One region of the Streptomyces sp. NPDC016677 genome, then DNA from elsewhere that is predicted to be linked to it. Evidence: riboswitches for the same ligand, from Rfam matches in the RefSeq annotation. Region 1 holds a riboswitch; each other region holds the start of a gene.
What was found. A riboswitch is a leader RNA that binds a small molecule or an ion and turns the genes downstream of it on or off. The one in region 1 is predicted to bind cyclic di-AMP.
Positions count from the first base shown of each region.

Region 2: another riboswitch for cyclic di-AMP. It lies ahead of ACZ3IG_RS09090 (M23 family metallopeptidase); the one in region 1 lies ahead of ACZ3IG_RS27715 (transglycosylase SLT domain-containing protein).
Region 3: another riboswitch for cyclic di-AMP. It lies ahead of ACZ3IG_RS16165 (M23 family metallopeptidase); the one in region 1 lies ahead of ACZ3IG_RS27715 (transglycosylase SLT domain-containing protein).

Region 1 is NZ_JBVHEO010000013.1:94,485-97,669, forward strand. It holds gene ACZ3IG_RS27710 (polyprenyl synthetase family protein) at 1-245, opposite strand, end outside; cyclic di-AMP (ydaO/yuaA leader) riboswitch at 1,051-1,238, shown strand; gene ACZ3IG_RS27715 (transglycosylase SLT domain-containing protein) at 1,243-1,761, shown strand; gene ACZ3IG_RS27720 (HAD family hydrolase) at 1,755-2,573, opposite strand; gene ACZ3IG_RS27725 (GNAT family N-acetyltransferase) at 2,804-3,185, shown strand, end outside.
Region 2 is NZ_JBVHEO010000002.1:845,830-849,014, forward strand. It holds gene ACZ3IG_RS09085 (SGNH/GDSL hydrolase family protein) at 1-635, opposite strand, end outside; gene ACZ3IG_RS09090 (M23 family metallopeptidase) at 864-1,700, opposite strand; cyclic di-AMP (ydaO/yuaA leader) riboswitch at 1,705-1,865, opposite strand; gene ACZ3IG_RS09095 (tyrosine-protein phosphatase) at 2,287-3,084, shown strand; gene ACZ3IG_RS09100 (DUF6126 family protein) at 3,110-3,185, opposite strand, start outside.
Region 3 is NZ_JBVHEO010000005.1:7,304-10,488, forward strand. It holds gene ACZ3IG_RS16160 (PrsW family intramembrane metalloprotease) at 1-801, shown strand, start outside; gene ACZ3IG_RS16165 (M23 family metallopeptidase) at 860-1,906, opposite strand; cyclic di-AMP (ydaO/yuaA leader) riboswitch at 1,919-2,076, opposite strand; gene ACZ3IG_RS16170 (PP2C family protein-serine/threonine phosphatase) at 2,312-3,185, opposite strand, start outside.

The DNA.
Region 1 (3,185 bases):
ACCACCGCCGAGGGCACCACACCCGGGGCGTAGGGGTCGCCGAACTGCGCCGCGAGCATCACCAGCAGCGGCCGGAACCGCTTGCCGCCCGCCCGCACCAGATGCTGGGCGGCCTCCGTGATGAAGGGCACCTCGCTCTTGGTTGCCTCCAGCAGTCCTTCCTCGACTGCCGCCATTCCGGCCTGGACATCGGCTTCCAGAGCCTGGTCCCGCACGCTCAGCCCGAACGGCCCGACGACGGTCACGAGGGGTCTCCTGTCTGCTGGTGTCTACTCGCGGTTACACGGCTGGTCGATAGGTCGCTGCCATCACTCAAGTCAGCGTATCCGGTCACGTTTCGATCACCGATAGCGCCCACCGTTACAGGCCGGTCGGTATCAGATCATGAACTGTATGTTTTTGATCAGGTGATATGAGCGGACATGGATCGACTTCGCGGGGCGGCCGGGGCACGCCGACGCCGCGATTCCCTCTGGACCCCTCCTGGACCCCTCGGAGACTCCCCGGCCCCGCCGGTCCCGCCACCGGTCCACCAAGGCTGCGTCGAGGGCCCAGCGAAGGCCCACCGGGAATCCATCGAAGATCCCACCACTCCTCCCAACGTCGCGCGACCCGGGAACGTCACCCATTCGACCTACAGACCCCGTTACAGACCCCCGTTCCAGACCCCCGCCCCAGCCCTCGTTCCAGACCCCCGCCCCAGCCCTCGTTCCCGCTGCCGGGCGAGTCAGGCGGGCGCTCCCGCCACGACGACGGTCACCCCTGGCCAGTAAAAACCAAGTTGACCTCATTGCCCGATTTGCCCCGCTCGTCGACGCCAGTGACTTGACTCACGCCGCCGCCCGACCGCACACCGCCGCCCACGCACCCCCCATCCCCTTGCCCCGTACGCCAGTTGACCCTTGCCACTCGCAAAGGATCAAGTACCCCAAATGCCTCAGACCAAGGTCAACAGGCACGTTAGGTGATTCCGGCACTTGTTCCGGACATGTGCTGTCGCATACGTTCCCGGCCTGTCGAGCGGACGCCGAATCCTGCCACCGCCCGACGCACACGCATCCGACTCATTCACGGCAGGAGCGGGGGACCCAGGTAAGTCGCCGCGCCGGTCACCGGACGTCACCCGACGTCCCGGAGGACCGGAGCGGCTCGGGGTGAAGCCGGGCCCGACAGGGCACGGCCGGGCACCTCCCCGCCCGAACCCGACAGCTCACCTCGCAGGCGTATGGAGAGGACCGCACCATGCCCGCAAAGGCTCTCCGGCACGCCGCCGGCGCCAACCGTCTCGTCCGCAAGCTCGCCCTCGCCGGTGCCGGCGCCGCCGTACTGGCGCTGCCGATCGCCGGCGCCGCCAGCGCGTCCGCCGCCCCGGCCGCCGTCCCCGCCGCCGACTCGACCACGGCGACCACCACGGCCGCCCTGACCGCGGCCAACGGCTACAGCAACAACCTCGACGGCTGGATCCGCCAGTCGCTCGACATCATGGCCGAGAAGGGCATCCCGGGCTCGTACGACGGCATCTACCGCAACATCATGCGGGAGTCGTCCGGCAACCAGTTCGCGATCAACAACTGGGACATCAACGCCATCAACGGCACCCCGTCCAAGGGCCTGCTCCAGGTGATCAAGCCGACCTTCGACGCGTACCACGTCGAAGGCACCTCCTGGGACATGTACGACCCGGTCGCCAACATCACCGCCGCCTGCAACTACGCGGCCGACCGGTACGGCTCCATGGACAACGTCTACAGCGCCTACTGAGCCCGGCCTCGGGCGAAGAGTCGTTCGAGGACGACGGCCACGCCGTCGTCCTCGTTCGACAGGGTGACCTCGTCGGCGACCGCCCGCAGTTCCGGGTGGGCGCCGGCCATGGCGACGCCGTGGGCCGCCCACCGGAACATGGGGATGTCGTTGGGCATGTCCCCGAAGGCGACCGTGCGCTCCGGGCTCAGCCCCAGGCGCTCCGCCGCCAGCTCCAGACCGGTCGCCTTGGTGACACCGCACGGCTGGAGTTCGACCGTCCCCGGCCCCGACATGGTGACCGTCGCCAGCGACCCGACCACCGCGCGGGCCGTCGCCGCCAGCTCGTCGTCGGACAGGTCAGGGTGGCGCAGCAGCACCTTGCTGATGGGCGCCGCCCACAGGTCGTCCCGCCGGCCGACCCGCACCGCGGGCAGTGTGGGGTGCGGCATCAGGTACCCGGGCTCGATCAGCGTGAGCCCGTCCACCCCGTCCTGGTCGACGGCGGCGTACACCTCGCCGACCTCGGCCTCGATCTTGCCGAGCGCGGTCTCGGCCAGTTCCCGGTCCAGGGTGACCGACCACAGCATCCGGTCCGCGCCGGCGTCGTACACCTGCGCGCCCTGTCCGCACACCGCGAGCCCCCCGCAGCCGAGGTCGCCGAGGAGCGCGCGCACTCTGGGCGCCGGGCGTCCCGTCACCACCAGGTGGTGCGCGCCGGCCCCGGTCACCCGCGCGAGCGCGGCGAGCGACCGCTCGGAGACGGTGTCGTCGCCGCGCAGCAGCGTTCCGTCCAGATCGGTGGCGACGAGATCGTATGCGGTGGGGTTCATGATCAGAGAATACGGACGTCGCGCGCCCTCGACTCACCGTCGTCAAGCGCACGTTCCCGACGCGGATGTCCGAAACCTGACGCATCACCGGCTAAAGGCGGTTGAAGCGCTGTGCACCGGTTGGCAACAACATGCTCCGCTCTCTACCGCTCCGAGGGGCCCCAGGGGTACTTTCCTTCTGTCCAGGGGGACTTGATCGGGGGGTCGAGTTGAGCAGCGGACACATTCGTGTGCTGAGGCCGGAGGAACTGGGCGAGGGGGAACGGGAGCACTGGCGGGAGCTGCGCGCCAAGTCGCACGCCCCTCGCAACCCTTTCATGGAACCGGAGTTCACCGAGGCCGTGGGCCGGGTACGCCCGGCGGCGCGGGTGGCGGTGCTGTACGAGGGCGGCGAGAGCGCCGGTTTCCTGCCGTACGAGCGCGGACCGCTGGGGCAGGGGCGCGCCATCGGCCTCGGGGTGTCGGACTGCCAAGGGGCGGTATTGCGCCAGGGCCCGCTGCCCGATACCCGCCACCTTCTGCGCGCCTGCTCGCTGTCCAGCTTCGCCTTCGACAACCTGGAAGCGGAACAGGGGCTGTTCACGCCGTACGCCGCCGAGGAGTACGCCTCGC
Region 2 (3,185 bases), on a different contig from region 1:
CCGAGCGTGCCGCGCGGCGGAAGCGCGGGCCAGGGCTGCTCCGGGTCGGCCGGCACCGGCAGGCCGAGGACCTGGCCGGCGCGCAGCGCCACGCGCGTGTGCCCCTCGGGCGAGAGGTGCAGCCGGTCGGTGTCCCAGGCGCGGCGGTCCTGGATGCTGCGCAGCGACCACAGGTCCAGCACCGGGCAGCCGTAGCGGTCGGCGACGGCCCGTACATGTCCGTTGTACGTGGCGATCTTGCCCCGCAGGTGCTTGAGGACGGGCATCCGGCGGGTGTCGAAGCCGGTCGTCACCATGACCGTGCCGGCCGTCGCGGTGAGCGCGGCCACCGCCCGCTCGAACCGCTCGGCCACCTCGTCGGGGTCGGTGCCGGGCCGGAGGATGTCGTTGCCGCCCGCGCAGAAGGAGACCAGGTCCGGTGCGAGATCGACCGCCTGGGGCACCTGGTCCGCCACGATCTGGTCGAGCAGCTTTCCGCGTACGGCGAGGTTGGTGTACGTGAAGTCGCCCTCGGGCCGCCGGTCCGCGAGCAGAACAGCGAAGCGGTCGGCCCAGCCGACGAACGCCCCGTCGGGGCCGCGATCACCGACACCTTCGGTGAAGCTGTCCCCCACCGCCACGTACGACCCGATCACTGCTCTCTTGTCACTCTTCGAATCGTCTGCCACGTCGGCCCATGATTCACCTTGGATTGTGACCTACGCGACCGTAGGAAGGGGTTGACGGGCGGTGAGAAAGGCCACTCCTAAAGTGTTGGCCAATTCCGGAATAACTGAGCCACGTTCCCCGGGCCACACAGGACACCGAAGGCCGGACCCGGCGATCGGGGTCCGGCCTCCGGCGGGCGCGGGCGGCGGGCGGCGTCAGACGGAGACGCCCTTCGACCTGAGGTAGGCGAGCGGGTCGATGTCCGAGCCGTAGTCCGGCGTGGTGCGGATCTCGAAGTGCAGGTGCGGGCCGGTCACGTTGCCGGTGGCGCCGGAGAGACCGACCTGCTGTCCGGCCGTCACGGAGTCGCCGCTGGAGACGGAGAGCGAGGACAGGTGGGCGTACTGGGCGTAGGTGCCGTCCGCGAGCTTGATGACGACCTGGTTGCCGTACGCGCCGCCCCAGCCGGCGGTGACGACCGTGCCCGCGCCGACGGCCTTCAGCGAGGTGCCGGTCGGGACGACGAAGTCGGTGCCGGTGTGGTAGCCGCTGGACCACATGCCGCCGGACTGGTGGTACGGGGTGCCGACGGTGCCGCCGTCGACGGGGGCCACGAAGCCGGCGGAGCTGTCCGCGGTGTCCGACGCAGGCTGCGCCGTCTTCTTCTCCGCGGCGCCCGCGGTGTCCGCGGTGTCCGCGGCGGAGTCGGCGCTCGCCGCTGCCTTGCCGCCGATGGTGAGCTTCAGACCGGGACGGATCAGCGACGGGTCGTCACCGACGGCGTCGCGGTTGTCCTCGTAGAGCTTCTTCCAGCCGCCGCTGACGTCCTCGGCGTCGGCGATCTTCGCCAGCGAGTCACCGGCGCGGACGGTGTAGGTCTGCGCGTCCTTCACGGCGGCGGACTGCGCCGAAGCGGACTGCGCGGGAGCGGCGTGGGCGCCGGCGGCCCCCAGGAGCGGCAGGGCGAGTGCGGCGCCGCCGGTTCCGGCGACGGCGAGGGTGCGGGTCAGGCGCTGGGTCTTGGTACGGCGGTGCTTACCCTTCGCGGGCATGACGAATTCCTCTCCGGCGCCTGCGAGGTGAGCTGTCGGGTGCGGGCTGGAGCTGCCCGGCCGCGCCGGAAGAGCGCGGCTTTACCCCTAGCCGTCCCGGGAACCGGAACAGGCGGTCGTACCTGTGGGTCCCCCGCTCCTGCCGCGTACGGGTGGTGAGTGGGTGTGGTCTCCGGGCGGCGGCAGGATTAGGCGTCCGCCCGGATCGGTGGTGAACGTAAGGGACCAGGACGCACAGGGACAAGCGAGGGATTACCGGTGCAGGTGTTTCACATGATCCTTTGGGGGAATGATCCGTCACCCTCCGTCGATGGCGGGAATTGCGTGGGAGGCGAACACCCTTGAAAAGCACCCGCATTACGTGAACATGAGGGGCGACGTACGGTCACGGATATGACGCTGCTCACGCGGGCCCGCGCCAGCGACTTTTATTCCAGAGCGAGTTGGGGAGAATGCTCCAATTCGGACAGACGCATCAGAAGTCACACAGAGGGACAACCAGGACTCTTTCGAGGGTCGGAATGCCGTATCGTCGGGCGCACCCGCCGTCGAACAGCGGCAGCGGAGCCGAATGGGAGGAGTCCTCGTGACGCAACAGGTCCCGTCGACCGAGCCGGAGCTGGCCGGGGTACGCAATTTCCGTGACGTGGGCGGCCTGCCGGCCACGGACGGACGGCGGGTGCGGTTCGGCGTGCTGTTCCGCAGCGGCCACCTCGCCCACGCGACCGCCGAGGACGCGGCGTTCCTCGCGGGTCTGGGCCTGCACACCGTCTTCGACTTCCGCAACGCGGCCGACCAGAAGCTCGAAGGCCCCGACGTGACCCTGCCGGGCGTGCGCAATGTGAACCTGCCGCTGTCCGACCCCGCCGACGGCGCCGAGTTCTGGACGATGGTCCGCGACGGCGACCTGGACCAGCTGCGGGAGATCCTCGCGGACGGCAAGGGCGCCGACCGGATGATCGCCTCGTACCGCTCGATCATCACGGACCGCACCGCAGAGCACTCCCAGGTGCTGCACGCGCTCGCCGAGGACAGCGTCCCGGCCCTGATGCACTGCGCGGCCGGCAAGGACCGCGCGGGCCTGTCCATCGCGGTGACGCTGCTCGCGCTGGGCGTCGAGCGGGAGGCGATCGTCGAGGACTACCTGAAGTCCAACGAGAAGCACCGCCGTTACAAGGTCAAGCGCAGCGGCTCCGCGGACTCGGCCTACTCCCCCGAGGTCATGGAACTGCTCAGCCCCCTGTTCGACGCGCGCGCCGAGTACCTGACGGCGGCCTTCGAGACGATCGAGCGGACCTGGGGCGACGTCGACACCTATCTGGAGCGGGGCCTGCGGATCACCCCGGGGACCCGGGACCGGCTGCGCGACCGGTTCCTCGACTAGGCGGCGTCCGCGAAGGCCCAGGACGTCACTTCGCGCCCACCTCGAAGAGCAGGTACACGAAGGCCGCGAAGACGTGGCCGACGGCGATGTAGACGATGAGC
Region 3 (3,185 bases), on a different contig from region 1:
GCCACCGGCTTCGCGTTCACCGAGAACATCCTCTACCTGGGCAACGCGTTCGGCACCGACCAGCTCACCGGGGGCAGCGGCATCGCCTCCGTCACCGCGGCGACGTTCTTCGTCCGCGTCGTCATGTCGCCGTTCGCGCACCCGCTGTTCACGGTGCTCACCGGCCTCGGCTTCGGTCTCGCCGCCCTGCGCGGCGAGAGCCGCCGGGCCGGGCGCGTCCTGCTCCCGCCGGCCGGCCTGCTGCTCGCGATGGGCATGCACGCGCTGTGGAACGGCTCCTCGGCCCTCGGGGAGTACGGCTTCTTCCTCGTGTACGCGACGTTCATGGTGCCGGTGTTCGGGCTGCTGACCTGGCTGGCGGTCTGGTCCCGGCAGCGCGAACTGGTCACCGTACGCGCCGAACTGCCCGCCTACGCGGCGGCCGGCTGGCTGACCCCGGCGGAGCCGTACGCGCTCGGCTCGATGCGGGCCCGGCGCCTCGCCCGTGCGCACGCCCGGCGCCACGCCGGGAAGGAGGCGGCACGGACGGTGGCGGAGTACGAGGCGTACGCGACCGAGCTGGCGTTCCTGCGGCACCGGGGCCGGCGCGGCCGGGCGGGCGCCGACTTCGTCGTACGGGAGCGGGCGTTGCTGCACGAGCTGTGGCGCCGCCGGGAGACGGCACGCCCGGCGCTGGCCCACGCGGCACGGGCCACGGCCCCGCCGACGCCGGCACCGCACCAGTACCCCAGGTACCAGCAGTACCAGCAGTACCAGCTCTACGCGCACCATCCGTACGCGCCCGTGAACCGGCAGCCCTGACGTCGGGGGGTCGCCGTCAGGACCGCCGGGGATCAGGTGTCCCGGACAAGGGGACGGCTCAGGGGGTGAGGCCCTTGCTCTGCAGCCAGGCCATCGGATCGATGCCGGAGGTGGAGCCGTCCGGGTGGACCTCCAGGTGGAGGTGGGCGCCCGTGACGTTGCCGGTGGCGCCGACGCGGCCGATGACGTCGCCGGTGCTGACCTTCTGGCCGACGCTGACGCTGATCGAGGACTGGTGGCAGAACCACACCTCGGTGCCGTCGTCGAGGGTGAGGATCGTGCGGTAGCCGTAGGAGCCCGCGTACCCGGCCTCGGTGATGGTCCCGGAGTGCACGGCCTTGATGAGGGTGCCTGCGGGCGCGGCGAAATCGAGGCCGGTGTGGTAGCCGGAGGACCAGTAGGCGCCGGCCTGCCCGTAGCTGGAGGTGATGGTGTACGAGGAGGTCGGCAGCGCGTACTGCTTGGCCAGCTGGGCGAGCCGCGCGGCCTCGGCCTTCCGCGCGGCCTCCGCCGCCGCCTTCTTCTTGGCGGCGGCGGCCTTGGCCTCGGCCTTCTTCTCGGCCTCGGCGGCGGCAGCGGCGGCCTTCTTCTCGGCGGCGGCAGCAGCCTCTTCGGCGGCCTTGGTCTCGACCTGGTTCTGCTGCTGCTCGGCCTGCGCCATGATCCGGGCGCGGAGCGACTCACCGGCGGTGGTCGTGCCCTCCTCGGTGTCGTCCGAGGCGACGGCGGCGATGCTGCTGAGCGGCGTGGCCGACCCCTCGTCCGCCGTGTCTCCGGCGGACTCGTCGTCCGAGATGATCGAGCCCACGGACGGCAGGTCGGGCATGGAGATCGACACCGGCGGCTTGCCGGTCTGCGCGCTGGCCATGCCGCCGGCGCCCACGGCCGCTATGACGCCGACGCCGAGGACGGTGGAGCTGCGGGCCAGTCCGCCGCGCTGCTTGGCGACCCGGTGCTTGCCGCGCACGGGACGGACGGTGTCGGCGGTGGGGTTCCACTCTTCGAAGGGGCCCTCGTCGGGGCGGAAGGCGCCGTAGCCGAAGGTTGCGGGGTCGTGCTGGTTCGGCACGAACGGGGCCTCGGGGGCAGGCCGGTTGGACGCCACGTGGGCGTGCTCCTTTCCTTCCGTCTCCGCCTACCGGGTTAGCTGACGGGTTCGGAGCGGGAAGGTCTCCTACGCGCGTATACAGGCCGTGTCTCCACGGTCGGATACGCCCGATTCACCCCAAGGTGGTGGTTCCCCGGTTCCCTTACGGGATTCGGCGCGTGCGCACGGAGCCGCCTTCTGTGACGGCTGGGACGACCGCGCTGCGTTATCGAACGTTAATAGAAGCGGGGCGCTGTTTCCAAGCCGTTCCTCTTGATCATTAAGCTTCTCGGCCGGGAGCAAGGCCGCACGGAGGGCGAAAACGGGGCGAGTTGACCGCGTTTCAGTACACCCGCACAGCGGTCGGTTCCGCCGCTTGAAACTGACCGTGCATCAATTGTTATGCGGAGGGCTCCCACCCCATCACCCTTCGTGACCACAGGCGCCCCCGGACTCGTCCAGGCCACCGGACTCGTCGGCGCCGCCCGGATCGGGCCGCCGTACGGCGAGCAGCGCCATGTCGTCCGCCATCCCGCCCCCGGAGTGCCGGCGCACGTCCTCGGCGAGGGTGTCCAGCAGGTCACCCGGATGCCGGAAGCGCCGGCCACCGAGCCGCGCCACCGGATCGTAGAACTCGCCCCGGGCGTCCCGGGCCTCGGTCACCCCGTCGGTGTAGAGCAGCAGCGTGGCCCCGGCGGGGAAGGCGGTCTCCTCCGCGCGGTCCGGCCACACGCCCAGTTCCCCCATGCCGAGCGGCAGCGCCGCGTCCCGCGTGGTCAGGGCGCGCAGGCTGCCGTCGGCGTGGCACAGCAGGGGCGGCGGATGCCCCCGGTTGACGACGCGGGCCACCCCGTCGCCGTGCGGGAGTTCGACGAGGACGGCGGTGGTGAACCCCTCGAAGGCGTCCAGTCCCTCGCGCCGGGTGCCCTCGCGGGCCAGCGCCCGCTCCAGCCGCTGCGCCACCGCCTCCAGCGTCGACTCCTGCTCGGCGGCCTCCCGGAACGCCCCGATCACGACGGCGACGGCGGCCACCGCGCCCATCCCCTTGCCCCGCACGTCCCCGACGATCATCCGCACCCCGCGCGGGCTGTCCTGCACCGCGTACAGGTCGCCGCCGATGAAGGCGTCCGCCTGCGCGGCCTCGTAGCAGGCGGCGATCTCGAAGCCGCCGAGCCGTTCGGCGGGCTCGGGCAGCACCGCGCGCTGGGCCGCCTCGGCGATCTCGCGGGCGGTGGCGAGCCGCTCGTCGTTGCGGCGGACCAGGGCGTTGACGAAGACGGCGAGGACCGCGACCACC